One region of the Kluyvera sp. STS39-E genome, then DNA from elsewhere that is predicted to be linked to it. Evidence: predicted binding sites of a transcription regulator. Region 1 holds the regulator's gene; each other region holds the start of a gene.

Region 1 (7,350 bases):
GATGGCGACAATCAGGATTTCAAAACAGTAGGTCCAGCCGGTGATATAGCCCGCCAACGGCCCCAAGTTTTCTTGAGCATAGCGAGAAAAGGAGCTTGCGGACGGGTTATGCACGGACATTTCGCCCAGCGCACGCATAATGATATAAGCGGCAACGCCACCGATAATATAAGCCAGCAGGACGCTTGGCCCGGCCATTTTGATTGCGTCAGCAGAGCCGTAAAATAGCCCAGTACCAATTGCCGAACCTAGGGCCATAAAGCGAATGTGTCGGGCGCTTAGCCCACGCTTTAGCTTGTTTTTTTCCATCGTTTCCAGTGCCATGTCAGACCCATCGTCCCCGCCCGCGAACGCCCGCGGCCTGAAGGACTTAGGTTAAAGTACCCAAAATAAAAAACCACGGAACATCACATTCCGTGGTTAAACACCGTTAAAGCGCAGCGTGAATTAATGTGCGCTTGATGTTACCTGGCGTCCTGCCATGCGATCCCAGACAACTGCCAGAACCGTCATCACAACCGTCGGCATCAACCATGCTAGACCCTGCTCCGCCATTGGCAAGCGAGCGGTCCAACTAGGCAGCAGATCGGCGAATGCAGAAGCCTTGATACCGTCAAGGATACCAAAAACAAGGCTGATAAACATCGGTGGTGCAATAACGCGGCTGGAATTATGCCACCAGTTGCGGGTAAAACTGAGCACCACCAGTGCGATACACGGCGGGTAGATGGCCGTCAGTACCGGAATGGAGATTTGAATCAGGTGGCTCAGCCCCAGATTCGACACCGCCATGGAGAACAGACCCAAGGCAAAGACCAGCGTGCGGTAGGAGAACGGCAGGTACTGCGCGAAAAACTCGGCACAAGCACAGGTCAGGCCAACCGCGGTCACCAAACAGGCGATGAAGATAAGCGCCGCCAGCATCAAGCTGCCTGCACCGCCGAAGGTGTGCTGAACGTAAGCGTGCAGAATCGCGGCACCATTGGCGTTTTGGTCAACCAGCGTCGCACTATCAGAACCCAGACGGAACAGCGCCAGATACAGCAGCGTCAGGCCCACGCCTGCCATCAGACCGGCCCAAATCGTGTAGCGAGTCAGCAAACGCGCTTCGGTTACGCCACGAGAACGCGCAGCGTTTACGATAACAATACCGAACACCATCGCGCCCAGCGTATCCATGGTCAGATAGCCGTTAACGAATCCGTTGGAGAAGGCGGCAGTTTCATAGGCCTCCATCGCGTGGCTGATAGGACCTGCCGGCCAGATAACCGCGGCAACGGACAGCACAATCAGCGCCAGAATTTTCAGCGGAGCTAGGAAGTTACCGACGGTATCCAGCAGTTTACCCGGATAGAGAGAAACCAAGATAACCAGCGCAAAATAGATAACGCTATAGATAAACAGCGGCAGTTCACCGTTACCGGTCAACGGTGCAATACCGATTTCAAACGACACGGTCGCCGTACGCGGCGTCGCAAACAGCGGGCCCACGGCAAGGTAACAGACGGTCGCCAGCAGCACGCCAGCCACTTTGCCAATCGGCGTGCTCAAGCTGTCAACGCCACCGCCAACTTTCGCCAGCGCGACTACGGTCAGCACCGGCAGACCCACGGCGGTAATCAAAAAGCCAATAGCCGCAGTCCAGACGTGAGGACCGGCCTGCAAGCCAACCATAGGAGGGAAAATGATGTTGCCTGCGCCAACAAACAACGCAAAGGTCATAAAGCCCAGAGCGATGATGTCACGCGATTTCAATTGATGGGTCATATGTAACTACTGCCTGTGGATGTGGTGTTGTAAAACATAAATTTATCGCGCCGATACCTGTGGAATGAAGCAGGGGAACCGGCAACAAACTCAGCGGGATATGCTCCCATCGCGGTATAGAGAAGAATAGTTTTTTGATTTACCGCGAATTAGCAGTCTGTTTACGACTGCATGGGGGCCAATTTAAACGCTTATAACGTTTTAAAGCAACACGGGATCGCAAAACCAGATGATTATATTGATTGTTAATTAACAACCAGACTTATTAACTGGATTTAAGAAAGACACCCGGCTAATAATTCGAATAAAAAATAGCCAAACGTTCGTTAATCAGGCAGCAAAAAGTTGACTGTAAAGTAAACGGACCAGCGATGATGGGAACGATGTCATTAAAGACTTCCACGCCGACGAAGGCGAACGCATCGATCCAAGCGATCTACCGGGCGACGTTGCAGACTCTGACCTGGCATCTTACATTCGGGTCACGGACGACGGAGCGGGCAATAGGCTGATTGAAATTAATACCGATGGGCAGATACAAAACAGCGGCTCAACGATGACTATCAGCGTTGAAAACGGCTCTTCTGCCGATATTGATATTAATAGCATGCTGGCAAAATCGGAACTTCCGATTCTCTAGTGATAAACCGGCGCCCGAGGTAAAAGTTGGGGTGTTTGCACTGCCCGATGACGCGGAGCGATAAGGCCTACAAAATACCGTAGGCCCGATAAGCTCCGCGCCACCGGGCATTTTTCAACCGTTATCTTTGGCGATTAACCGCTCGGGCAACACGAAGCTAAAGCACGATCCCTTGCCTAATGTACTGGTGATATCCAGACGGCTGTCATGATGACTCACCGCATGTTTGACGATGGCCAGACCCAGCCCACTGCCCCCGGTTTGCCTTGAACGCGCCTTATCGACGCGATAGAAACGCTCGGTCAGCCTTGGCAGATGTTCAGGCGCAACCCCCGGTCCATTATCTTCGACGCTAAATAACGCACCGTGCGGCACTCGCTGCCAACGAACGGTAATCAGCGTGCCCTCCGGCGTATGATTCACCGCGTTGTAAACCAAGTTCGACATCGCGCTACGCAACTGTTCTTCATTGCCCAGCACCTTCAGCGACTCATCCACCTCAAAGCGCAACTGATGTTGATGCTGGCTCAGGGTTTGCGCCTCACGTTCGACGACGCGCAGCATCAGCGGAACATCAATTCTTTCGTTCAGCAACAGCACCGGCGACGCCTCAATTTTTGACAGCGTCAGTAGCTGTTTCACCAGCCCGGCCATACGCTGCGTTTGCTCGCCCATCGTATGCAGCGCTTTTTCGCGGACCGCCCCTTCCAGCACCTGTTCCTGCATCATCTCCAGATATCCCTGCAACACGGTCAACGGCGTGCGCAGCTCATGACTGACGTTGGCGAAAAAGTTACGCCGCGCGCCTTCTAACTGGTGCATCTGCGTCACATCACGCGCCACCATCAGCAGCTGACGATCGGTATAGGGCATCACACGAATTTCAAGATGACGTCCGCTGTTAAGCACGAGGTGCAGCGGTTTTAGGAAATCACGTTTTTTAAGGTGTTGGGTAAATTCGGGGTAACGCAGCAGGTTTAAAATATTTTGCCCACTATCATCGGGCCAGCGAAGTCCCAGCAGCTGCTGGGCTAGGCCATTACACCAGAAAATGGCCCCTTCTTCCGTGGTCAGCACCACCGCATCCGGCAGAGATTCCGCGCCGCTGCGAAAGCGCTTAATCAAATTACCCAGCTCGCGACGGCGTTTTTTATTACGCAACTGCATCTGGTTTAGCCCATACAGCAAGGGCTCCCAGCTACCTCGCCCCGGCGGCGGAGTCATACTTCTGTCGACCCACAGCCACCAAGAAAGGCGCAGTAAATTCCAGAAATGCCAGACCAGTAGCCCGGTCACTGCCGCCAGTAAAAACCACGGCAGATACCCAAACACCAGCCCCAGTACCACGGCCGGGAGGCAGCATAACAGCAGCTCCAGGGCCAGCCTTTTCCATGACAGCCGTTCCAGCACGGGTCACACTCCTGTCAAAAATTAAAAACGGGCGGAAAAACGATAACCCGTCCCGCGTACGGTTTGCACCATGCGGTCATGACCACTGTGTTCCAGCGCTTTGCGTAGACGACGAATATGCACGTCAACGGTACGATCTTCAACATAAACATTGGTTCCCCACACGTGGTTCAGCAGCTGCTCGCGGCTGTAGACTCGCTCCGGGTGCGTCATGAAGAAGTGCAGCAGTTTAAATTCGGTAGGCCCCATGTCCAGCGGGTTTTCACCGGTCATCACCCGGTGTGAGGTAGGGTCAAGGCTCAACCCCTGCATTTCAATCACCTCTTCCACCGCCATCGGTGAAATACGGCGCATTACGGCTTTAATTCGCGCCACCAGCTCTTTTGGCGAAAACGGCTTGGTAATGTAATCATCTGCGCCTGTTTCCAGGCCGCGCACGCGATCTTCTTCTTCACCACGCGCCGTAAGCATCATCACCGGAATGTCACGCGTAAGCGCTTCACGTTTGATATGCTTAATAAATTGCAGCCCAGACCCACCCGGTAACATCCAGTCGAGCAAAATAAGATCGGGCCAAGGTTCATTCAGTTTACTGATAGCGCTATCGTAGTCTTCCGCTTCCACCGGCTGAAAACCATTTTGTTCCAGCACAAAACACACCATCTCGCGGATCGGCGCTTCATCTTCAACGACCAGAATACGTCTTGCCATTATTTGCCCTGTTTTTAGACATCAGTATTATATACGGCGTCATTATGCGTCAGATTTATTACAGTTTTATGATAAACATGACCGTTTGATGATCGTGCTTTACCTTTTATGACACAACGAAAACGCCTACATAGACCTTCACGTAGGTGGATGTTTATAATCAACTTTACGCCACCTTTCACGGAACCGCTATGCGCATTATCCACACGTCGGACTGGCACCTTGGCCAGAATTTCTACAGCAAAAGCCGGGCCGCCGAACATGACGCCTTTCTCCAATGGTTGTTGACCACCGCCGAAGCGGAACAGGTCGACGCCATTATCGTGGCGGGCGATATCTTCGATACCGGCTCGCCGCCGAGCTATGCGCGCGAGCTGTACAACCGATTTGTGGTGAATCTGCAGCAAACCGGCTGCCATCTGGTCGTGCTGGCGGGCAACCATGACTCCGTAGCGACGCTTAACGAGTCACGCGATATTCTCTCGTTTCTCAATACCACGGTCATTGCCAGCGCAGGCCACGCGCCTTTTATCTTAAATCAGCGCGACGGCACGCCCGGTGCGGTATTCTGCCCGGTGCCATTTTTACGTCCGCGCGACATCATCACCAGCCAAGCGGGGCTTTCCGGCAGCGAGAAACAGCGTCAGGTGCTGGAAAGCATCACCGACTACTATCAGCAACAATACCAGCAGGCGAGTGAACTGCGCGCCGACCGTGCGCTGCCGATTATCGCCAGTGGCCACCTGACCACCGTCGGCGCCAGCAAAAGTGACGCGGTACGCGACATCTATATTGGCACACTGGATGCGTTTCCGGCGCAAAACTTCCCGCCCGCCGACTACATCGCGCTGGGGCACATTCACCGGGCGCAGAAAATCGGCGGCAGCGAACATATCCGTTACAGCGGCTCGCCAATCGCCTTAAGTTTTGATGAAACCGGCAAGAGCAAAAGCGTTAATTTGGTCACCTTCAATAACGGCGCGCTCAATGAGGTAACGCCGCTTGTCGTGCCGGTAACCCAGCCGCTGGCGGTGATTAAAGGTGATTTCGGCAGCATCAGTGCGCAGTTAGCCGAATGGCGGCTTGCCGATGCCCAGCCCGCGACATGGGTCGATATTGAGATAACCAGCGACGAGTACCTGCACGATATCCAGCGCAAAATTCAAGTCATTACCGACGACCTGCCGGTCGAGGTGCTGCTGGTTCGCCGCAGCCGGGAACAGCGACAGCGCATTCTGGCAAATCAAGCGCGCGAAACCCTGAGCGAACTGAGCGTTGAGGAGGTGTTCCACCGCCGTCTAGCGCTGGAAACGCTGGAAGAGCCAGAGCAGCAACGCTTACAAACGCTATTTAATGAAACGCTCAACGGCCTTGGCGAGGAGCAACAGCCATGAAAATTCTCAGCCTGCGCCTGAAAAATCTCAATTCGCTAAAAGGCGAGTGGAAAATCGACTTTACCCAAGAGCCGTTCGTCAGCAACGGCTTGTTTGCCATCACCGGCCCAACCGGCGCGGGCAAAACCACGCTGTTGGATGCGATTTGCTTGGCGCTGTACCACGAAACGCCGCGCCTCAACACCGTCTCCCAGTCGCAAAACGATCTAATGACCCGCGACACCGCCGAGTGTCTGGCGGAAGTTGAGTTCGAGGTCCAGGGCGTGGCTTATCGCGCCTTTTGGAGCCAGAACCGCGCCCGCAACCAGCCGGACGGGAATCTACAGGCACCGCGCGTTGAGCTAGCTCGCTGCGCTGACGGGCAGATATTGGCCGACAAAGTGAAAGATAAACTGGAGATGACGGCCTCCCTTAGCGGGCTGGACTACGGCCGCTTCACCCGCTCAATGCTGCTCTCGCAGGGGCAGTTCGCCGCCTTTCTTAACGCCAGGCCAAAAGAGCGCGCCGAGCTTCTAGAAGAGTTAACCGGCACCGAGATTTACGGCCAGATTTCCGCACAGGTATTTGAAAAACATAAACAGGCACGCAGCGAATTAGACACGCTCCAAGCCAAAGCCAGCGGCGTGGTGCTATTGAGCGAAGAGCAGCAACAGACGTTGTCACAAAGTTTGCAGGCGCTTACTTCTGAAGAAAAACAGTGGCAGCAGCAGCAAACTACCGCTGCTGCGCATCAGCAATGGTTGGCACGTCACGCAGAACTGACGCAGGATGCACAAACCAACCAGCAGGCGCTGGCCCTAGCAAAACAGGCGCTGGATGCCGCGCAGCCGCAATTGGCCGCGCTTAATCGCGCACATCCTGCCGAAGCGCTGCGTCCGCGCTGGACGCAAATGCAGGAGCAGGCGGCGACGGTGACCAAAACGCACCAGCTCATCTTGCAAGTGAATACTCGCTTACATGATGCCTGCGCGCTGCGCGACCGCATTCGCTTCACCGCCGAGCGCCAAGCCACGTCGCTGTTGCAGGTGCAGGCTCAGCGCCAGCAATGGCTACAGGAACATGAGCACATTCAGCGTTGGCAAGGTGAACTGACCGGCTGGCGCAGCGCCTTTGCCCAGCAAACTCGCGATCGCGCCCAGCGGCAAACACAATTGCAGCGCCTGCATGAACAGGAAAGGCAGCTTGCCCAACTGCCGCCGTCCACGCTGACGCTCACCCCGGATGAAGTCGCGGAGAAAATTGCTCACCACGCGGCAACGCGTCCGCAGCGCCAGTTGCTTAATAGCCTGCACAGCCGCTTTGTGCCACTGCAAACCCGTCGACAGCAGCTCATTGACGCCAAGCAACAGCGCCAGCAGCAGTTAGAGAAACTCACCGCTGACCTAACGCAGCTACGCCAAGTCTATAAAGATAAAAAACAGCAGTTTG
Region 2 (7,350 bases), on a different contig from region 1:
CGAAGAACGGCAAGCGCTACTCCGACGGCAGCGCCAACAACCTGACTCACCAGACTTTCGAAGCCATCCAGTACTACCTGCTGAAGGCCTCTAACGAGCTGGCGAAAGAGCAAGGCGCATGCCCGTGGTTCAACGAAACCACCTATTCCCAGGGCATCTTGCCTATCGATACCTATAAGAAAGACTTGGATGCTATCACCAACGAACCGCTGCACCTGAATTGGGAAGCGCTTCGCGAGTCAATTAAGACTCACGGTTTACGTAACTCCACGCTTTCTGCTCTGATGCCGTCTGAGACCTCTTCGCAGATCTCCAACGCCACCAATGGCATCGAGCCGCCGCGCGGCTACGTCAGCATCAAAGCGTCGAAAGACGGCATTCTTCGTCAGGTTGTGCCGGACTACGAGCACCTGAAAAATGCTTACGAGCTGCTTTGGGAAATGCCAAACAACGACGGCTACCTGCAGCTGGTTGGCGTTATGCAGAAGTTTATCGATCAGTCGATCTCGGCTAACACCAACTATGACCCGACGCGCTTCCCGTCTGGCAAAGTGCCGATGCAGCAGTTGCTCAAAGATCTGCTCACCGCCTATAAATTTGGCGTGAAGACCCTGTACTACCAAAACACCCGTGATGGTGCAGAAGATTCACAAGACGATCTGGCTCCGTCCATTCAGGACGACGGCTGCGAAAGCGGCGCTTGTAAGATCTAATAATGATTGCCGGGCAGCGCTACGCTGACCCGGCCTTTTATTTCCGTATTAATCGGCTTACGACACAGAAGCCCTATTGACTATACGGATTTATTTTCGATGATATTGTAAGCAGGTAAGTAAACGCCATCCGGCATTACTCTCCAGACAGGATTGACATCAATGGCATACACCACTTTTTCACAGACGAAAAACGATCAGCTCAAAGAGCCGATGTTCTTTGGCCAGCCGGTCAACGTGGCACGCTACGACCAGCAAAAATATGACATCTTCGAAAAGCTGATTGAAAAACAGCTCTCCTTCTTCTGGCGTCCGGAAGAAGTTGACGTTTCCCGCGACCGCATCGATTACCAAGCGCTGCCGGAACACGAAAAGCATATTTTCATCAGCAACCTGAAATATCAGACCCTGCTGGACTCCATTCAGGGCCGTAGCCCGAACGTCGCGCTGCTGCCGCTGATTTCCATTCCAGAGCTGGAAACTTGGGTTGAAACGTGGGCATTTTCGGAAACCATCCACTCACGCTCTTACACCCACATCATCCGCAATATCGTTAACGATCCGGCGATTGTCTTTGATGACATCGTCACCAACGAACAGATCCAAAAACGTGCAGAAGGCATCTCCAGCTATTACGACGAGCTGATTGAAATGACCAGCTACTGGCACCTACTGGGCGTTGGCACACACACCGTTAACGGCAAAACTATCACCGTCGACCTGCGCGAGCTGAAGAAAAAGCTCTACGTTTGTCTGATGAGCGTTAACGCGCTGGAAGCGATTCGCTTCTACGTCAGCTTCGCTTGCTCGTTCGCCTTCGCTGAACGCGAGCTGATGGAGGGCAACGCCAAGATTATCCGCCTGATTGCCCGCGACGAAGCGCTGCACCTGACCGGCACTCAGCATATGCTGAACCTGTTGCGCAGCGGCGTAGACGACCCAGAAATGGCAGACATTGCTGAAGAGTGTAAGCAAGAGTGCTACGACCTGTTCGTGCAGGCCGCGGTGCAGGAAAAAGAGTGGGCTGAATATCTGTTCCGTGACGGCTCGATGATTGGCCTGAATAAAGACATTCTGTGCCAGTATATTGAGTACATTACCAACATCCGTATGCAGGCGGTTGGCCTGGATCTGCCGTTCCAGACCCGTTCTAACCCGATTCCGTGGATCAACACCTGGCTGGTGTCCGATAACGTTCAGGTGGCACCGCAGGAAGTGGAAGTCAGCTCGTACCTGGTTGGCCAGATTGACGCGGAAGTCGATACTGACGATCTCAGCAACTTCCAGCTCTAATGAGCCGCGTCTTTCTGCGCATCTCTGGCACACGTTTACAGTGCCAGGATGAACACCCGTCCCTGCTGGCGGCGCTGGAATCTCATAACGTTGAGGTGGAATACCAGTGCCGCGAAGGCTACTGCGGCTCCTGCCGCTGCCGTTTAGTGTCTGGTCAGGTTGACTGGCTAACCGAACCGCTAGCCTTCATTCAGCCGGGCGAAATTTTGCCTTGCTGCTGCAAGGCAAAAGGCGATATTGAAATCGAGATGTAATATCGCCTTACCCACCCCGTAGGCCGGGTAAGGCGAAGCCGCCGCCCGGCAAACTTATCGTTTACGCGCCAGCATTTCCTCGTGATGCCGTTTCTCGCCGATCATCACCACAATCAGCAGTAACACCGCCAGCACGCTGCCACCAATCATCACCATAAAGCCACCGTCCCAACCGAAGAAATCGACGGTATAGCCAACGATGGCACTTGCCGCAACCGACCCGCCCAGATAGCCAAACAGGCCGGTAAAGCCCGCCGCCGTTCCCGCCGCTTTCTTCGGTGCCAGCTCAAGCGCGTGCAGACCAATCAGCATCACCGGACCGTAAATCAGGAAGCCAATCACAATCATACAAATCATATCTACGTGCGGATTGCCCGGCGGGTTGAGCCAATAAACCACCGTAGCGATGGTCACCAAGGTCATAAAGAACACGCCTGTAGCGCCACGGTTGCCTTTAAATACCTTGTCCGACATCCAGCCGCAAATCAGCGTTCCCGGAATACCTGCGTACTCATACAGGAAGTACGCCCAAGAAGATTTATCCAGCGCGAAGTGCTTCACCTCTTTTAAGTAGGTTGGCGACCAGTCAAGAATGCCGTAGCGCAGCAGATAGACAAACACGTTCGCCACTGCGATGTACCACAGCAGTTTGTTGGGCAGGACGTATTTCATGAAGATCTGTTTGGCGGTCAGCTCTTCTTCATTCTGTTCGCTGTAATCGTCCGGATAGTCATTTTTATACTCTTCAATCGGCGGCAGACCACAGGATTGCGGGGTATCGCGCATCAGCGCAAAGGCAATGATCGCCACGACAATTGCGCCAAAAGCCGGCATATACAGCGCCGCTTTCCAGTCGTTAAACCACGCCATCCCCAGCAAGAACAGCAGCGGAGGAATACCGCCGCCAACGTTATGCGCACAGTTCCACACCGAAACGATACCGCCGCGCTCTTTCTGCGACCACCAGTGCACCATCGTCCGTCCACACGGAGGCCAGCCCATTCCCTGGAACCAACCGCAGAGGAACAGCAGCACGAACATTATCGCAATACTGGACGTTGCCCATGGCACAAAGCCCATAAACAGCATTACCGCCGCCGCCATAATCAACCCGGCAGGCAGGAATACACGCGGATTTGAGCGGTCCGATACCGAGCCCATTATAAATTTCGAAAAACCGTAGGCGATAGAGATCCCGGACAGCGCAAAACCTAAATCCCCGCGAGAAAAGCCCTGCTCAACCAGATACGGCATCGCCAGCGCAAAGTTTTTACGCACCAGATAATAGGCGGCATAGCCGAAGAAAATACCGAGGAAGATTTGCAAACGCAGGCGACGATAGTGGGGGTCGATCTCGGCTGCAGGCAGACGCGCCCGATGCGGTGAAGGTTTGAAGATACTGAGCATAATAGCCTCCGTGGCCATGTTTTTATTACCGGGTATCACTGCACCGGTTCCAGAGAGGCGCTGATGTTAAAAAATCACGGCGATTGTTACTGTGAAACAACGCACAGACTGTTACAGAAATATGACAAAATGCGTAGAAACACGCACGAAATCACGTTTTATTTTCGTTGAACGCTCGATTATGTTCGAAATCAAACAATCCACGTTATTAATGTGGCTAAATGGTAAAAAACGAACATAAGGGAACACAATGACAATCCGCGATCCCCAAGACAGCGATGTGATTATCATTGGCGGCGGAGCCACCGGAGCCGGTATCGCCCGTGACTGTGCGCTACGCGGCTTGAAGGTCGTACTGGTTGAACGCTTCGATATCGCCACTGGCGCGACCGGCCGCAACCACGGATTGCTGCACAGCGGCGCGCGCTACGCGGTGACCGACAGCGAGTCCGCCCGCGAATGTATCAGCGAAAATCAAATCCTACGCCGTATCGCCCGCCATTGTATTGAACCGGCCAACGGCCTGTTTATCACCCTGCCCGAAGATGACATGGCCTACCAGCAGCGCTTTATTAACGCTTGTCTCAATGCCGGAATTCAGGCCGACGCAATAGAACCGGCGCTGGCAAGACGCCTTGAACCGGCAGTCAATCCGGCGCTTATCGGTGCGGTTCGCGTGCCGGACGGCACCGTTGATCCCTTCCGCCTCACTGCCGCCAACATGCTTGATGCTCGTGAACACGGCGCCACTATTCTCACCGGCCATCAAGTCACGGGGTTAATTCGCCAAGGTGACCGGGTACGTGGCGTAACCCTTTATCATCCGGCCCGTGGCGAAACGCGCGAGCTGTATGCCCCGGTGGTGGTCAATGCCGCCGGGATCTGGGGACAGCGGATTGCGGAATATGCCGACTTGAGCATCCGCATGTTCCCGGCGAAAGGCTCGCTGCTGATTTTCGAAAACCGCATTAACCAGCAGGTTATCAACCGCTGTCGACCACCGGCAGACGCCGATATTCTGGTTCCCGGTGATACCATCTCGCTGATTGGCACCACCTCCACCCACATTGACTATCGCGATATTGATAGCTGCCGCGTCACCGCAGACGAAGTGGACATTCTGCTGCGCGAAGGGGAAAAACTGGCCCCGGCTATCGCCAGCACGCGCATTTTACGCGCCTACTGCGGGGTACGTCCGTTAGTCGCCAGCGATGATGACCCAAGCGGTCGCAACGTCAGCCGGGGGATAGTGCTACTCGACCACGCGGAACGTGACGGTTTAGAAGGGTTTATCACCATTACCGGCGGCAAACTAATGACCTACCGCCTGATGGCCGAATGGGCCACCGACGCCGTCTGTCGCAAACTCAATCACACTCGCCCGTGCACCACCGCCGAAACGCCGTTACCCGGTTCACAAGAACCCACGGAAAAGACGCTGCAACGGATGATTTCGCTACCCGCGCCGCTGCGCGGTTCTGCGGTCTATCGCCACGGTGACCGCACGCCATCATGGCTGGGCAACAGCCGTCTGCATCGTAGCGTGGTGTGCGAATGCGAAGCCGTCACCGCCGGTGAAGTGCAGTACGCCGTCGAGAACCTAGAGGTCAATAGCCTGCTGGATCTACGCCGCCGCACCCGCGTCGGCATGGGCACCTGCCAGGGCGAACTGTGTGCCTGCCGGGCCAGTGGCCTGTTGCAACGCTTTAACGTGACCCAAACAACCCAAACGCTGACGCAGCTATCCGAGTTTCTTAACGAACGCTGGAAAGGGGTCGAGCCTATTGCCTGGGGCGACGCGCTGCGCGAAAGCGAACTGACCCGCTGGGTCTATCTCGGACTGTGCGGTTTACAAAAGGAGCCAGAAGATGAACTTTGATTGCGCGATCGTCGGCGGCGGACTGGCAGGTTTACTCTGCGGGCTACAGCTGCAAAAATCCGGATTACGCTGCGCCATCATCAGCCGTGGTCAGAGCGCACTGCACTTCTCCTCGGGCTCACTGGATTTATTAAGCGCCCTGCCCGATGGACAACCGGTCAGCGATCCTTCGCAAGGGCTAGCACAACTGGCTGAACAATCTCCAAATCACCCTTATAGCCGTCTCGGTGCTTCCCGCGTGCTGCAATATGCCCGTCAAACCCAAGCGCTGCTGGCAGAATGCGGGATGACGATGGTGGGCGAAGCCGCACAATCTCATCAGCGGATAACCCCGCTGGGCACCCAACGGACGGCTTGGCTTAGCCCTCCGGAAGTACCGCTGGCTCCGCTTGCCGGCCAGCGTTTTTGCGTGGTAGGTATCAGCGGATTTCTCGATTTTCAACCGCATCTGGCGGCAGGAAAGCTGCAGCAGCCGGGAATACAGGTTGAAACCGCCGAGATTGACCTGCCGGAACTGGACGCGCTACGGGAAAACCCAACCGAATTTCGTGCGGTGAATATTGCCCGCGTGCTGGACAATCAAACCCACTGGTCGGCATTACATCAGGCACTGCTGCCGCTGTGTGAAGGCCACGATGCGCTGCTCATGCCCGCCTGTTTTGGCCTGCGCGACAGCACGCTGTTCGACTGGCTGAACGCGAATCTCCCCTGTCCGCTGCATTTAGTGCCCACTCTGCCGCCATCGGTTCCCGGCATGCGTCTGCATGCGGCGCTCATGCGGCAATTTGTCGCCGAGGGCGGTATCTGGATGGCGGGTGATGAGGTCAAGCAGATAGATCATGCCAACGGCACCGTCAGCGCCATCTGGACGCGCAATCACGGTGACATTCCGCTGCGCCCGCGCTATGCGGTGCTCGCTAGCGGCAGCTTTTTCAGCAACGGTCTGAGCGCCGGTAGACAAAGCATTCGCGAATCCATTATGGGGCTGGATACTCTGCAACCCACGCCGCGTGCCCAGTGGTATCGCCATGATTTCTTTGCCTCACAGCCGTGGCAGCAGTCAGGCGTCATTGTTGACGATGCCCTGCACCCTGCACTGAATGGCATTTCGTTCAGCAACCTGTTCGCTATTGGCTCAGTATTGGGCGGTTTTGATCCTATCGCTCAAGGCTGCGGTGGCGGCGTCTGCGCGGTCACCGCGCTGCATGCCGCCGAGCAGATAAATCGTTTAGCTGGAGGTCAGGCATGAGCCAGCAAAGTTTTGAAAACTGCATCAAATGCACCGTCTGCACCACCGTCTGCCCGGTCAGCCGCGTTAATCCACGTTATCCAGGGCCAAAACAGGCCGGGCCAGACGGAGAGCGGCTGAGGCGTAAAGATGGCGCGCTGTACGATGAAGCGCTGAAATACTGCATTAACTGCAAACGCTGTGAAGTTGCCTGCCCATCGGACGTAAAAATTGGCGATATCATCCAGCGCGCCCGCGCCGACTACGGTCAGCAAAAGCCGGGACTGCGCGATGCTATCCTCAGCCATACCGACCTGATGGGCACGCTTTCCACACCGTTTGCCCCTCTGGTCAACGCTGCCACCGGCCTGAAACCGGTGCAAAAACTGCTGGATGCGGCGCTAAAAATCGACCACCGCCGCAGTCTGCCGAAATATTCGTGGGGCACCTTTCGCCACCGCTATCAACGAATTGCTTCGCAACAGGCGCAGTTCGCCGAACAGGTCGCTTTTTTCCACGGTTGTTTCGTCAACTACAACCATCCTCAGCTCGGGCTGGATCTCATCAAAGTGATGA
Region 3 (7,350 bases), on a different contig from region 1:
GCTGAGCCCCTATCGTAAATTCCTTTTCCCGACAAACAATGCGTGCCAGAGCCTTTAATCACCGTTTGCGGCGAGGCTCGGAAAGACAATGTATGGGTTGCACAAAGAAGCATGAGAAACAAAAACGGGCAGACCAATGGCCTGCCCGTTTGGCTAAAAAAGATAAAAATTAGTACAGCAGACGTGCGCGGACGGTACCCGGGATCGCCTTCATGCTCAGCAGTGCTTTCTCAGCCACATCCTCTTCCGCTTCGATATCGATAACCACATAACCCATCTCTGAGTTGGTTTGCAGATACTGTGCGGCAATGTTGACGCCCTGCTCGGCAAAAATCTGGTTCAGTGCGGTCATGATGCCAGGACGGTTTTCGTGAATGTGCAGCAGGCGACGCCCACCGTGCAGCGGCAAAGAGACTTCCGGGAAGTTCACCGCAGACAGCGTAGAACCATTGTCAGAGTACTTCGCCAGTTTGCCCGCAACTTCCAGACCAATGTTTTCCTGCGCTTCCTGAGTAGAACCACCGATGTGCGGCGTCAGAATCACGTTGTCAAATTCACACAGCGGCGATGTGAACGGCTCGCTGTTGGTTGCAGGCTCGGTTGGGAAGACGTCCACGGCGGCACCGGCCAGATGCTTGCTCGAAAGCACCGCGCACAGCGCTGGAATGTCGACAACCGTACCGCGAGAGGCGTTGATCAGCAGCGCGCCCGGCTTCATCAGCGCCAGTTCTTCCGCACCCATCATGTTTTTCGTTGAGGCGTTTTCCGGCACGTGCAGACTGACCACGTCGCTCATATTCAGCAGATCGGACAGATGTTGCACCTGGGTCGCATTGCCCAGCGGCAGTTTGCTTTCGATATCGTAGAAGAAGACGTGCATCCCCAGCGACTCAGCCAGAATCCCCAACTGCGTACCGATGTGACCGTAACCGATGATGCCCAGTTTTTTGCCACGCGCTTCATAAGAACCCGCAGCCAGTTTGTTCCACACGCCGCGGTGCGCTTTGGCATTAGCTTCTGGAATACCACGCAGCAGCAGCAGCAGTTCGCCTATCACCAACTCCGCTACGGAACGGGTGTTAGAGAATGGCGCGTTAAATACCGGAACACCACGTTTCGCAGCGGCTACGAGGTCAACCTGGTTAGTGCCAATACAGAAGCAACCCACCGCCACGAGTTTCTCTGCGGCGGCAAAGATCTCTTCCGTCAGATGCGTGCGGGATCGCAGGCCAATGAAATGAGCATCACGGATAGATTCTTTCAGCTGTGCGCTATCCAGCGCACCCTTGTGAAATTCAATATTGGTATAACCTGCTGCGCGAAGGCTATCGACAGCCTTCTGGTGCACGCCCTCCACTAGCAGAAACTTAATTTTGTCTTTTTCCAGTGATACCTTAGCCATTTCCCCGTCCTGTCTTTGCTTTATTCGTGTTGTGTTGAACGAAAGTTCATCTAAGCAACATATCAAAAATAAATAATGCAGCAATATGAACGTTTGCGTAGGCGTCATGAAGAAACGTCATGCAACGCGAAATGACAGCATAAAATGCTGAACGGAAATCTAAACGTGGGATGTTAATTAGATGAGCGGTCGTAAATGTGACACAAGTCACCAAATTACGCCTCAAGAAAAAAAATGGGGGAAATGGTTATTCCCCCACGGTCAGATCATTTCACAATGGTTTTCACGCCGTCGGCGGTACCAATCAGCGCCACATCAGCACCGCGATTGGCGAACAGACCCACGGTGACAACGCCTGGGATACCGTTAATGGCATTTTCCAGCGCAATAGCGTCAAGGATTTCAAGGCCGTGTACGTCGAGGATCACGTTGCCGTTATCGGTCAACACGCCCTGACGGTATTCCGGGCGACCGCCGAGTTTCACCAGTTCACGCGCTACGGCGCTGCGTGCCATTGGAATAACTTCAACCGGCAGCGGGAAGTTGCCTAGGATATCAACCTGCTTTGAAGCGTCGGCGATACAGATAAATTTATCCGCCACCGAAGCAATGATTTTCTCGCGAGTCAGCGCCGCGCCACCGCCTTTGATCATCTGCATATGGCCGTTTATCTCATCTGCGCCATCCACATAGATGCCCAAGCGGTCGACTTCATTCAGATCGAACACGGTGATGCCGAGGCTTTTCAGCTTCTCGGTAGAGGCATCTGAGCTGGAGACTGCGCCTTCGATTTGTCCTTTCATGGTACCCAGCGCATCGATAAAGTGCGCTGCAGTTGATCCCGTACCCACACCCACAATCGTACCCGGCTGTACATATTGAAGAGCCGCCCAGCCTACTGCTTTTTTCAGTTCATCCTGCGTCATGATCGTTTCGCCTGTGGTGTCATCATTTGCGCGCATTATAGAACAGAAGTCTGCAACAATTCGAGCCGCGAACCCGGCTCAGGAAAGGTACGGCGGATGATGAGTTCAACACGTGAGCAGCATCACGGTAATGTGCAAACCATTTTCGTCTGTATCTCCGGTAAATTTATGTCATAGTGCAGATAACACCTTTACGGAGTACCTCAGAGCAATGAAACGTCCGGACTACAGAACACTACAGGCGCTGGATGCCGTTATCAGGGAACGTGGGTTTGAACGCGCCGCGCAAAAACTGTGTATCACCCAGTCCGCCGTTTCGCAGCGAATTAAACAGCTGGAGAACATGTTCGGCCAGCCGCTGCTGGTGCGTACCGTTCCGCCCCGCCCAACCGAACAGGGACAGAAGCTGCTGGCGCTGCTGCGTCAGGTTGAGCTGCTGGAAGAAGAGTGGCTGGGCGATGAGCAAACCGGCTCCACGCCGTTGCTGCTGTCGCTTGCGGTCAACGCCGACAGTTTGGCAACGTGGCTGCTGCCGGCGCTGTCAGAAGTCCTGAACAACTCACCGATTCGATTGAATCTCCAGGTTGAAGATGAGACCCGCACCCAAGAGAGACTGCGTCGTGGCGAAGTGGTTGGTGCGGTGAGTATCCAGCCTCAGGCGCTGCCAAGCTGCCTCGTCGATCAGCTCGGTGCACTCGATTACCTGTTTGTCGGTTCGAAAGCCTTCGCCGAACGCTATTTCCCTAATGGGGTCACCCGTTCTGCGTTGCTGAAAGCCCCTGCCGTCGCCTTCGATCATCTAGACGATATGCATCAGGCCTTCTTGCAGCAAAATTTCGACCTGCCACCGGGCAGCGTACCGTGTCATATCGTTAACTCATCGGAAGCGTTCGTACAGCTGGCGCGTCAGGGCACCACCTGCTGCATGATCCCACATCTGCAAATCGAAAAAGAGCTGGCCAGCGGCGAGCTTATCGATCTCACGCCAGGGCTATTCCAGCGTCGGATGCTGTACTGGCACCGCTTTGCGCCAGAAAGCCGAATGATGCGCAAAGTCACGGATGCGCTACTCGCATACGGCCATCGCGTTTTACGTCAGGATTAAGCAAAAAAACCCTCGCACTGCGAGGGTTTTTAAAAAGTCACTTCGATTATTTTGCCGCTGCGGGAGCCGCCGCCGGTGCTGTCGCCTGTTCTGGCTGCAGCTGGAACACCACATCTACTTGGTCATCAAACTGAATCGTAGCCTGCTCGTAGGTTTCTTGTGCAGAAACCGGGGCGGCGTCAGCCTTCATCATGCGTACCATCGGGCTTGGCTGATAGTTCGAGACGTGATAACGCACGCTGTATACTGGTCCAAGCTTGCTGTGGAATCCAGATGCCAGCGACTGCGCCTGGTGAATGGCATCTTCAATCGCGGCTTTACGCGCTTTGTCTTTGTACGCGTCCGGTTGCGCAACGCCAAGCGAAACGGAGCGAATTTCATTTAATCCAGCCTTCAACGCGCCGTCGAGCAGCGAATTGAGCTTATCCAACTGGCGCAGGGTCACTTCAACGGTACGCACTGCGCGATAGCCTTTCAGCACGCTCTTGCCATCTTGGTAGTCATAATCCGGTTGAGTTCGCAGATTGGCGGAGCTGATGTCTTTCTTATTGACGCCGTTTTGCTCAAGGAAAGAGAGATATTGCGCAACGCGCTGATCGGCCTGTTTCTTGGCACTCGCGGCATCCTTGGCGGCAATATTCACTTCGATGGCAAGCGTTGCGATATCCGGTACCGCATCGACGCTCGCGGTCCCTGATGTAACAATGTGTGGACCATCCGGCAATTCATTTGCCTGCACTGACATTGCGCCAAACCCAATTACTGCGGCCAGAGCCATCACTTTAAACTTCACTGTTGTATCTCCATGGTTATCACCCGACAACGGGGGTCTTGCCTGCAAGCTTAGCCGTTGTCAGATGAAAGTCCATCAGATGAGGCTTAGTTAATGAGAGCCTGTAGGTGTGCAACACCCTCTTTTGCCAACTGAAAAGCGATAAACCACATCACAATGCCGACCACCAAATTGATGATCCGCTGCGCCTTCGCGGTGCGTAAACGCGGTGCCAGCCAAGCCGCCAGCAGTGCCAGCGCGAAGAACCATAGGAATGAGGCGCTGACCGTGCCTAATGCAAACCAGCGCTTCGGCATAACATCCAACTGCCCGCCGAGACTGCCCAGCACCACAAATGTATCGATATAAACGTGCGGATTAAGCCAGGTCACTGCCAGCATGGTAGCGATAATTTTCCAGCGCCCCTGCTTCATCGCCTCGGCGCTCGCCAATTCAATATTGCTGCCCATGGCAGTTTTCAATGCGCCAAAACCGTACCACAACAGGAACGCCACGCCGCCCCACGTCACTAGCGCCAATAGCCACGGTGAAGCCATCAACAAAGCGCTACCGCCAAAAATTCCCGCGCAAATCAGCAGCAAATCGCTGATGGCACACAGCAGCGCAGTCATCAGATGATACTGGCGACGAATACCTTGGTTCATCACAAAAGCATTCTGCGGACCCAGCGGTAATATCATGGCTGCGCCAAGCGCAAGACCTTGAAAGTAATAAGATATCATGGCGTTTTTTCTTAATGTTGTTCAGCAATGGCGCTGACTATAACGCGATGTAATCATTAGATGAAATTGATATTTTTAATCATTAATAAGAATAGCTAATAATAAAAGACAATTTGTGCCATGCCAGCCTAGTACCTACATTTAGATAGCGCTTAAATGCGTATATTTCGCCATACTGGCATGGAATAAAACTCAAGTATATCATTAAGTTAAATGAATTAATCGTTACCATTATCATCCCCAATATTATCGCTCTCACGTCTAAAGGAATGGGCATGAAATTACATGTCGCTTTATGTTACGCGCTGGTTCTTGCCGCGCTCTCCTTTCTCACCTGCACCCAGGCAGACACTGTGCTGCGCTATACCGACCACGAGCCCTACGGCAATATGCGAACGCGGGCAATAAACGATATCTTCTTCGCCGCGATTGAGAAAGAATCACAGGGGCGCGTGCGCATTGAAGCGCACTGGAATGGCGAACTCTCCACCAGCTATAACGCCTTACATACGGTCCAAGTGGGTGAGAAAGCCGATATCGGTATCGTGGTCCCAGAATATACGCCCAAGCAGTTGCCGCTATACCAGATCTTCAAAAGCTTTCCCGTAGGCCCTGCAAGCGGGGAAAAGCAGGCTGCATTCTTTCAGCACGTGTTTCATGACGTTCCCGAATTCGAGGCTGAGCTGGCCAAGAATAATCTGATCAATCTGCAATTTTTCCTCGGCTACCCGGCCGCATTCTTTAGCACTTCCCCCGTAACGCCGCTGGGTAATTTACAGGGCACAACCTGGCGTACCGCAAGCTTCTGGCACCAGGCTTATCTGGAAAATGCGGGCGGCAAGGTCATTAAAATGCCGTGGAACGCGCAAATTACCGAAGCGTTAAACGCGGGTGCGTTGAATGGACTTCTGGTCAACCTTGATAGCGGTGACGATATTCAGGCGCAGAAGGCTGCTAAATATATCCAGCTCTCGCCACAGCTATGGTTGGGTCACGTTTATCTTCTGACCATCAATAAGGCACGCTGGGAGGCGCTTCCGGCTGAGGATAAAGCGGCAATCCAGCGCGCAGCGGCATCAACTCAGCGCAAAATCGGCCCGTTGCTCGATGCCAGCCTGCGCGATATGGCACATTCAATGCAGCAAAGCGGCGCCAGCATCACCTGGCTTTCTCCCACACAGCTACAGGCATGGCAGCAGGCCAGTCGCTATCAGCAGGTTCAGGAGCAATGGGTAGCTGAACAGGTTGGGCAAGGTGTCAGTGAGAGCGGCCACGTTCTGGCGCGCGTGACCACGCTGCTTCATGAGGCTATGCGCTAATAAAAAGGCCCGCCATATTCATGGCGAGCCTTTTATCTTTATCACTCAGGAGATTATTCTTGCGCGTCTTTCGGCGATTTCATATTCACGTCTAACTGCGGGTAGGGAAAACTGATGCCGTTCGCATCGAACTCACGCTTGATCTGCTCCAGCACATCCCAGTAAACGTTTTGCAGGTCGCCGCTCAGGCTCCACGCACGGACTACAAAATTCACCGATGACGGTGCCAGCTCATTTAAGCGTACAGTGATATCACGATCCTTCAGGATGCGGTTATCCGACTCCAGAATACGCGTCAGGATCTGCTTCACCTTATCAATATCCGCATCGTAGGAAACACCGATAATAAACTCATTGCGGCGAGCAGGTTCGCGGGAGAAGTTGATAATGTTCCCGGCGATAATTTTACCGTTTGGAATAACGACGATTTTGCCATCAACGGTGCGCATGGTGGTGGAGAAGATCTGCACGCTGAGCACGGTACCGGCCACGCCGCCGAGATCCACATATTCACCGGCACGGAATGGACGGAACATCACCAGCAACACACCGGCCGCCAGGTTGGAGAGCGACCCTTGCAGCGCAAGACCCACGGCTAAACCGGCGGCACCCAGGACGGCGATGACCGATGCAGTCTGCACACCGACGCGGCCAAGTGCTGCAATCAACGTGAAGGCAATCACCGCATAACGCACCAGCGCGGAGAGAAAGTCTGCCACGGTGGCATCGATTTTACGCGCCAGCATCAGGCGGTTAACGGTATTCGAAACAAGCCGTGCCACAATCATCCCCACGATGATGATAGCGATAGCCGCTACGATATTGACGGCATAGCTCAGCAGTAACTCCTGGTTGCGCACCAGCCATGTACCCGCGCCATTTATGCTATCGACAACGTTTAAATCTTCCATTCAACCTTCCTTTAAAGTGACAAGTCGTCAGATTTTGAGATCTGCTTCACGAAAACACCTTTAAGGTAATCAAAAACGGGCAAATATGCCATTTACAAGGCCAGCTCGGGCAAGAAATTGCAGAAAAAATAAGAGGATTCCGCAATGACTGCGGCAATTGTCACGGCGGCTA
Region 4 (7,350 bases), on a different contig from region 1:
GGCCCATGCCAATGAACTGGGCGCCGATAAACATGAACAAAATGGCAAAAAGCATGAACACGCCGTCCCCCGCCCATTCAGCGCCGAGGACTAAACGCAGCACCACCAGCAGGATGGAGAAGCCAAAACCGAGGGCGGCGATGATGCTGCCGACCACGCTCAGCAGACGTAGCGGCGTGGTGGTTAAACAGGTCACCAGGTCGTACATCAGGTTAATCAGGCGCATAAAGCTGTATTTCGAGTCACCGAATTCGCGTTCGGCGTGGTGCACCGGAATTTCCACGGCGCGGCGAGCGAAGGTGTTCGCCAGGATAGGAATAAAGGTGCTGCGCTCGTGACAGTTGAGCATCGCGTCGATGATGTGACGGCGATAGGCGCGAAGCATGCAGCCGTAATCCCCCATCGCTTTACCGGTGGTACGTTGAATCAGTCGGTTGATCATCTTTGAGGCGGTTTTACGGAACACGCTGTCTTGGCGGTTTTGTCGTACGGTACCGACTACGTCATAACCTTCATCGGCTTTTTCTACCAAACGCGGGATTTCTTCCGGTGGGTTTTGCAAGTCGGCATCAAGGGTAATAATTAAGTCGCCTGTCACGTGGCTAAAGCCAGCCATAATCGCCGAGTGCTGGCCGTAGTTACGGTTTAAAAGCACCGCCACGACATGGCTGTCGGGCGCTTCGGCGGCTTCTACCAGCATACGCGCGGAGTCGTCGCTGCTGCCGTCATCGACCAACAGAATTTCGTAGTCGCGGTTTAGCAGCGCACAGGCTGCATCGGTGCGACGAATCAGCTCCGGCAGGCTCTCCTGCTCGTTGTAAACCGGGATAACGACGGAGACTTTGGTGACCTTCGGGTATTCAAACATATTAACGTCCTGCTAACTGATGGAGTGCCGTCATCACGCGATTGACGTCGTCATCGGTCATATCCGGGAAAAGAGGGATCGAGCAGATACGTGCGCTGTTCCATTCGGTATTTGGTAGCGACAGCTCCGGGAAACGCTCGCGGTAATATTTCTGCGTATGCGCGGCGCGAAAATGCAGACCGGTGCCGATGCCTTTGGCCTTCAACTGTTCCATCAGCGCATCGCGGCTAATGCCGCAGCGTTGCTCGTCAACGCGGATAATAAACAGATGCCAAGCGTGCAGGTGCGACCAAGTCGGTACAGCCAGCGGCTGGAACGGCGTGTCCGCCAATGCCTCGGTATAGCGCTCGGCAATTTCGCTACGGCGCTGATTGGCGTGACCCAGTTTTCCCAGTTGCACGAGCGCTAGCGCCGCATTGATATCTGCAAGGTTGTATTTAAAGCCGGGGCTAATCACCTCTGCCTGCGGCGCGCGTCCAAGGGTCTGGCGGTCGTAAGCATCAACACCGAGACCGTGGAACTTCAGACTGCGAATACGATTCGCCAGCTGTTCGTCGTCGGTGACAATCAGGCCCCCTTCGGCACAGGTCATATTCTTGATGGCATGGAAGGAGAAAATGGCCGTACCTTGCCAGCCAACATGGCGGTTTTTGTAGTAGGTGCCTGCCGCATGGGCAGCATCTTCAATCACCGCAATACCATGACGTTCCGCGACGCCACGAATGCCATCGATATCGGCCGGTGCGCCGGCATAATGCACAGGGATAATCGCTTTGGTTCGCGGCGTAATGGCCGCTTCAACGGCCTCTGGCGTCACCATCAGGTTGTCACGATCAACATCGATCATGACCGGCGTGGCGCCCAGCAACACGATCATGTTGAGGGTGGAAACCCAAGTCTGGGAGGGAGTGATAACTTCATCGCCGGGGCCAATGCCCAGTGCCATCAACGCCACATGCATCCCACCGGTGGCAGAACTGACGGCAATAGCAAAACGGTTCCCGGTTAAGGCGCAAAAGGCCTCTTCCAGCGCCTGATTCTTCGGCCCGGTGGTTATCCAACCGGATTGCAGCACTTCTTTGAGCGCTGCGAACTCCGCTTCGCCCATAGAAGGACGGGAAAACGGCAGAAAATCACTCATGAACGTTCCTTACCCTATTTCTCAAATGAGCACACCTGACGGGTGAATAAATATTAACGATAGTTGTTTTGTTAAAATCAGGAGTGACATAGACATGATATTTAAACCGGCAACATTCGATGACGGTTAAAGTAACAGCGTTATCTTAGGATAAGATTAAGAAAGAAGGAGGAGAGGAGACAATAAATAATTACTAAACAGAATCAATAGTTTATTACTCTGCCAGCTTGCTGTTTTTGTTGCAATAAAAAGCCCAGTTTACATGCTAACTGGGCGTGGGTTCACATTATTCAACGCGAGCTCAACGAAGATTTTATTTAAAGATAAAATTAATCTTCGTTGCATATTAGTGTAATAAAAAACGTATGTAGCTGCACTTAACAATTATTACAAATTAGCGGGGAAATTTTTTGGTAATTCACTCGCCGCACAGTTAATAACGCTATCGTTATTGGCACCACAGTCGCGCACAAAGGTAATGGTGGCAAATTCATCAATCACTTCCGTCGGATACGCCGGGCCGGCATCGCGGTAAGCATTCATCAGCGGAATGTGGTCGTTCTGGAAGCAGACCGTTTTTTCAGGGTTATTCATCACCCAACGCGGGAAGAAGATCGTGCCGTGGAACAGTTTATCCCCGAGATTGACGATAAGGCTCACGTCGGTGCCGGTAGGTTCCGTCCAAGAAATTTTGTAGATGCTTTCGCCAACGCGAACGATGTACGCCTGCTGGTCTTTCACCCAGCGGTTTGCCACGATGCCGCTGTGAATGCGGTAATCCAGCGTGGTGTCGTTTTTGACGTAAATTTCGTAGTTCCAGCCGTTATCGTAGGTATAGACCAGATGTTTGCCAACAAAACCGCTCAAATCATGTTTATCAAAGTTGCTCATAATGAAATCTCCTTGTGTCGATGCAGAGATCTTATTGCTTTATAAATCGAATGAATAACGCTATGTTTTAATGAAATTAATCTAAATTTTGAATCAATCATGCACAAAACGACGCTGGAACAATGGGCTTTGCTCGAGAAGGTGGTTGAGCTGGGCAGCTTTGCCAAAGCCGCCGAACAAACCAACCGTAGTCAGTCATCGGTAAGCTATAACCTGGCGCTGCTGCAGGAACGTCTGGGGGCTGCCCTACTGGTGCCGGAAGGACGGCGCGCGGTATTAACGCCGGCAGGCGAGTTGCTTCTGGGCCAGGTAAAACCGCTGCTGAAGGCCTTTACTCGCGTGGAAAGCCGCGCCGCGACACTGCGTGAGGGAATGCGCACCCGGCTCGATCTGGTCGTCGACAGCATCTTTCCCCGCCAGCGACTGTTCGCCATCCTGCGCCAGTTTCAGCAACGCTATCCGCAAACCCTCGTTCGCTTAACGGAAGTGCTGGAGAACGCCAATAGTCATGACGTGGCGCAGAGCGAGGCGGATGTGATGGTATTAACGCGCCGTCAGGACATCACCGGGCGCGGAGAATGGTTGATGAATATCGATTTTGTCGCCGTTGCTCACCGCGATCACCCTTTATTTAGCCATCAAGGGACGCTCAATGATGAGCTTTTGCGCGCTTGGCCGCTTATCCGTATTGCCGACAGCGACAACGATCGGTTGGCAGGTCGTGACGCATGGACGTTTTCCACCATTGATGCGGCGATCGATGCGGTGATGTATCAGGTGGGATATGGCTGGCTGCCGGAGGAGCGCATTCAAACGGAACTGGCACAGGGAATATTAAGGCCCTTGCCGCTGAGCCATGGCGTTCGCCGCGCCACGCCGCTGCATCTGATCGTCAAACAGGATTTAACCCCGCTCGACGACCAGGTTGAGATGCTGCTGGCGTTGTTTAGTCAGCAAGAGAAATAGTGCGTTTACTCTGTCAGTGCCTGCGCACAGGCCCAGGCGCTAGCCCAAGCCCATTGGAAATTGTATCCGCCGAGCCAGCCGGTGACGTCCATGACTTCGCCAATGAAGAACAACCCCGGCGCTTTTTTGGCTTCCATAGTACGCGATGACAGTTCGTTGGTATCAACGCCGCCGAGGGTCACTTCCGCCGTACGATAGCCTTCGGTGCCATTGGGCTGTACGCGCCAGTTAGACAGGGTTTCTACCAATGTTTGCTGCTCGCGAACATTGAGCTGCTTTAACGTCACGTCCGGGATCTGTCCAAGCTGCTGTAGACATTCCACCAAGCGTTTTGGTAGCTGCATTGCTAAGGTATTTTTCAGGCTCTGGTTAGGATGCTCGGCCCGCTGAACGTCGAGGAAGTCGGCGAGATCAACGTCTGGCAGCAGGTTAATGCTGACAAACTCACCCGCTTGCCAGAAGCTTGAAATTTGCAGCACTGCTGGCCCAGAAAGGCCGCGATGGGTGAAAAGCAGGTTTTCGCGGAAAGTCGTTCCGTCCTGCGCGGTGATGGTCGACGGTACGGAGACGCCGGACAACACCTGGAATTGTTCAAGCATCGGTTTATGCAGCGTAAATGGCACCAGACCTGCGCGGGTTGGCAGCACCTTTAAACCGAACTGTTCGGCAATTTTATAACCGAATGGTGAAGCACCCAGGCCCGGCATCGACAGGCCACCGCTGGCAATGACGAGCTTATCCGCAGCCACCACGTCGCCATTCACTTGTAGGGTGTACCCTTCGTCGTCCCGGCTCACACTGAGAATTTCGCTGCGCAAACGGGTCGTCACATTGCCCTTTTCACACTCAGCCACCAGCATTGCGACAATCTGTTCGGCGGAGTCATCGCAGAATAACTGGCCGAGCGTCTTTTCATGCCAAGCAATACCGTGCTTACCGACCAAGTCGATAAAGTCCCACTGGGTATAGCGCGCCAGAGCAGATTTGCAAAAATGCGGGTTTTGGCTGAGATAAGCGGCGGGTTCAACATAAAGGTTAGTGAAATTGCAGCGACCGCCGCCGGACATCAAAATTTTACGTCCCGGCTTTTTACCGTTATCCAGCAGCAAAACGCGACGTCCCGCCTGTCCAGCCATGGCTGCACAAAACATTCCCGCCGCGCCAGCACCCACTACAATGGCATCAAACCTTTCCACGCACTATCCTCAACATAGGTATTGTCGGGAAGTGTAAATTTTTCATGGATGTCATACCAGTGAAATATCCACAAAGCCGACTTATCTGATTGATACAATGGAAATAATTATTTGCAGTCACTGACAAGGCGCAGATAATTATCAAAAAAAATAGAGATTTCACTTTGCCCGCGCTGCCAAAGTCCCTGATAATGCCGCGCGTTCATGACCTCAAAATGGCGTAACGTCCTATGTTACATTTGTTCGCTGGCCTGGATTTACATACCGGGCTGTTGTTAGTTTTGGCACTTGTGTTCGTTCTTTTCTACGAAGCTATTAACGGCTTCCACGATACGGCTAATGCGGTTGCCACCGTGATTTATACTCGCGCCATGCGCTCGCAGCTTGCGGTTGCAATGGCAGCAATCTTTAACTTCCTCGGCGTTCTGTTGGGCGGTCTGAGTGTAGCTTATGCCATTGTGCATATGTTGCCGACGGATCTTCTGCTCAATATGGGCTCCGCGCACGGCCTAGCCATGGTCTTTTCCATGCTGCTGGCTGCTATCATCTGGAACCTCGGCACCTGGTACTTCGGTCTGCCTGCCTCCAGTTCCCACACGCTGATTGGTGCAATCATCGGTATTGGTTTAACCAATGCGCTGATGACCGGTACTTCAGTGGTCGATGCGCTCAACATTCCGAAAGTGATTAACATTTTCGCCTCGTTGATCATCTCGCCAATTGTGGGTCTGGTTGTTGCTGGCGGCTTGATTTTCCTGCTGCGCCGTTACTGGAGCGGTACCAAGAAACGCGCCCGTATCCACCTGACCCCTGCTGAACGTGAAAAGAAAGACGGTAAGAAAAAGCCGCCATTCTGGACCCGTATTGCTCTGATCCTCTCTGCAATTGGCGTGGCATTCTCCCACGGTGCAAACGACGGTCAGAAAGGCATTGGTCTGGTAATGCTGGTGCTGATTGGCGTAGCGCCCGCAGGTTTCGTGGTCAATATGAACGCTTCCGGTTACGAAATTACCCGTACCCGTGATGCGGTCAACAACGTTGAAACCTTCTTCCAACAGCGCCCTGAGCTGCTGCAGAAAGTGGCCAACAATGCTGAGCAGTTGACCCCTGAAGCGATGGCTGCCGTTGAGTTCCATTGCCATCCGGCGAACACGATGAATGCGCTCGACCGGACAAAAGCCATGCTCAATGGTATCGAAAGCTACGATAAGCTCTCTGTAGAGCAGCGTGGCCAGCTACGTCGCATCATGCTGTGCATCTCTGATACTACCGATAAAGTGGCGAAGATGCCGGAAGTGAACGCTGAAGACCAGCGTCTGCTGAAGAAGCTGAAAACCGACATGCTGAGCACCATTGAGTACGCGCCTGTCTGGATTATCATGGCCGTCGCACTGGCGCTGGGCATTGGTACGATGATCGGCTGGCGTCGCGTGGCAACCACTATCGGTGAGAAAATCGGTAAGAAAGGTATGACCTACGCGCAAGGTATGGCAGCGCAGATGACCTCTGCTGTCTCCATCGGTCTGGCAAGCTATACCGGGATGCCGGTCTCGACTACCCACGTACTGTCGTCCTCCGTGGCGGGTACCATGGTGGTTGACGGCGGCGGTCTGCAAAGAAAAACCGTGACCAACATCCTGATGGCCTGGGTCTTCACATTACCGGCATCGATTCTGTTGTCTGGTGTGCTGTACTGGCTGTCTCTGAAGCTTATCTAAGCATCAGACATAAAGAGAAACGGGTCAGGAAACTGGCCCGTTTTTTTTTGCTCAGTGCCAAATCATCAATCCAATCATACTGATGACGACCAAACCGCACAGGGCGCTGGTCAAAATAAACTGGCGACGGAGCCTTTCACAACGGCGGATAAATTCCTCGTCGTGATGATCGCGGTAGCGCTGATAGTAAATATACCCTACTAGGCGCATCTGTTTGCTGGGCTGTCCGTGCGAAGTGAAGAAACCCCCTCCATCCACATACTGATAAAGCAACGGATCGCAACCACGAAGCACCACTAATAGCGCGCGTAATGAAGAGTAGTAACGCGCCATGTTCACTATGCAAACCACGCATAACGCCCAAAACAATGCGATTGTGCTAATCATACATCCCCCCCGGCGTCCGCCCACAAAGCAAAGCTTCTGAACTACCGCATCCCAATGCCCTGTAAGACAATTCAGTGAAAGAATGAACAAAAGTCGATCCAGTTCGCGTTTTAATATCCGAACGGCTCATTTAATAGTGTAGGAGATCCGTTAAATTTTTTACCACAAGGTTAATCGTTATCA

What was found. Region 1 encodes PhoB, which activates phosphate uptake and scavenging genes when phosphate is short. Its sites were predicted from a motif close to CTGTCATAAAACTGNCNNAT; they were not measured.
Region 2: the regulator PhoB is predicted to act here: its motif matches at 3,776-3,795, upstream of glpT (glycerol-3-phosphate transporter).
Region 3: the regulator PhoB is predicted to act here: its motif matches at 1,589-1,608, upstream of serA (phosphoglycerate dehydrogenase).
Region 4: the regulator PhoB is predicted to act here: its motif matches at 5,111-5,130, upstream of pitA (inorganic phosphate transporter PitA).

Annotation. Positions count from the first base shown of each region.
Region 1 covers NZ_JBFQGA010000002.1:480,964-488,313, forward strand. Annotated here, with positions in the region: gene proY (proline-specific permease ProY) at 1-309, opposite strand, end outside; gene brnQ (branched-chain amino acid transporter carrier protein BrnQ) at 448-1,767, opposite strand; gene AB4K05_RS05855 (type I secretion C-terminal target domain-containing protein) at 2,156-2,407, shown strand; gene phoR (phosphate regulon sensor histidine kinase PhoR) at 2,522-3,817, opposite strand; gene phoB (phosphate response regulator transcription factor PhoB) at 3,839-4,528, opposite strand; gene sbcD (exonuclease subunit SbcD) at 4,720-5,922, shown strand; gene sbcC (exonuclease subunit SbcC) at 5,919-7,350, shown strand, end outside.
Region 2 covers NZ_JBFQGA010000004.1:264,232-271,581, forward strand. Annotated here, with positions in the region: gene nrdA (class 1a ribonucleoside-diphosphate reductase subunit alpha) at 1-713, shown strand, start outside; gene nrdB (class Ia ribonucleoside-diphosphate reductase subunit beta) at 876-2,006, shown strand; gene yfaE (class I ribonucleotide reductase maintenance protein YfaE) at 2,006-2,260, shown strand; gene glpT (glycerol-3-phosphate transporter) at 2,315-3,667, opposite strand; gene glpA (anaerobic glycerol-3-phosphate dehydrogenase subunit A) at 3,918-5,546, shown strand; gene glpB (glycerol-3-phosphate dehydrogenase subunit GlpB) at 5,536-6,795, shown strand; gene glpC (anaerobic glycerol-3-phosphate dehydrogenase subunit GlpC) at 6,792-7,350, shown strand, end outside.
Region 3 covers NZ_JBFQGA010000001.1:342,397-349,746, reverse strand. Annotated here, with positions in the region: gene serA (phosphoglycerate dehydrogenase) at 170-1,402, opposite strand; gene rpiA (ribose-5-phosphate isomerase RpiA) at 1,669-2,328, opposite strand; gene argP (DNA-binding transcriptional regulator ArgP) at 2,540-3,433, shown strand; gene AB4K05_RS01645 (oxidative stress defense protein) at 3,480-4,226, opposite strand; gene argO (arginine exporter ArgO) at 4,313-4,948, opposite strand; gene dctP (TRAP transporter substrate-binding protein DctP) at 5,224-6,267, shown strand; gene mscS (small-conductance mechanosensitive channel MscS) at 6,321-7,178, opposite strand.
Region 4 covers NZ_JBFQGA010000005.1:142,417-149,766, forward strand. Annotated here, with positions in the region: gene arnC (undecaprenyl-phosphate 4-deoxy-4-formamido-L-arabinose transferase) at 1-868, opposite strand, end outside; gene arnB (UDP-4-amino-4-deoxy-L-arabinose aminotransferase) at 870-2,009, opposite strand; gene AB4K05_RS12410 (phenolic acid decarboxylase) at 2,397-2,900, opposite strand; gene AB4K05_RS12415 (LysR family transcriptional regulator) at 3,000-3,866, shown strand; gene AB4K05_RS12420 (NAD(P)/FAD-dependent oxidoreductase) at 3,872-5,062, opposite strand; gene pitA (inorganic phosphate transporter PitA) at 5,293-6,780, shown strand; gene uspB (universal stress protein UspB) at 6,832-7,167, opposite strand.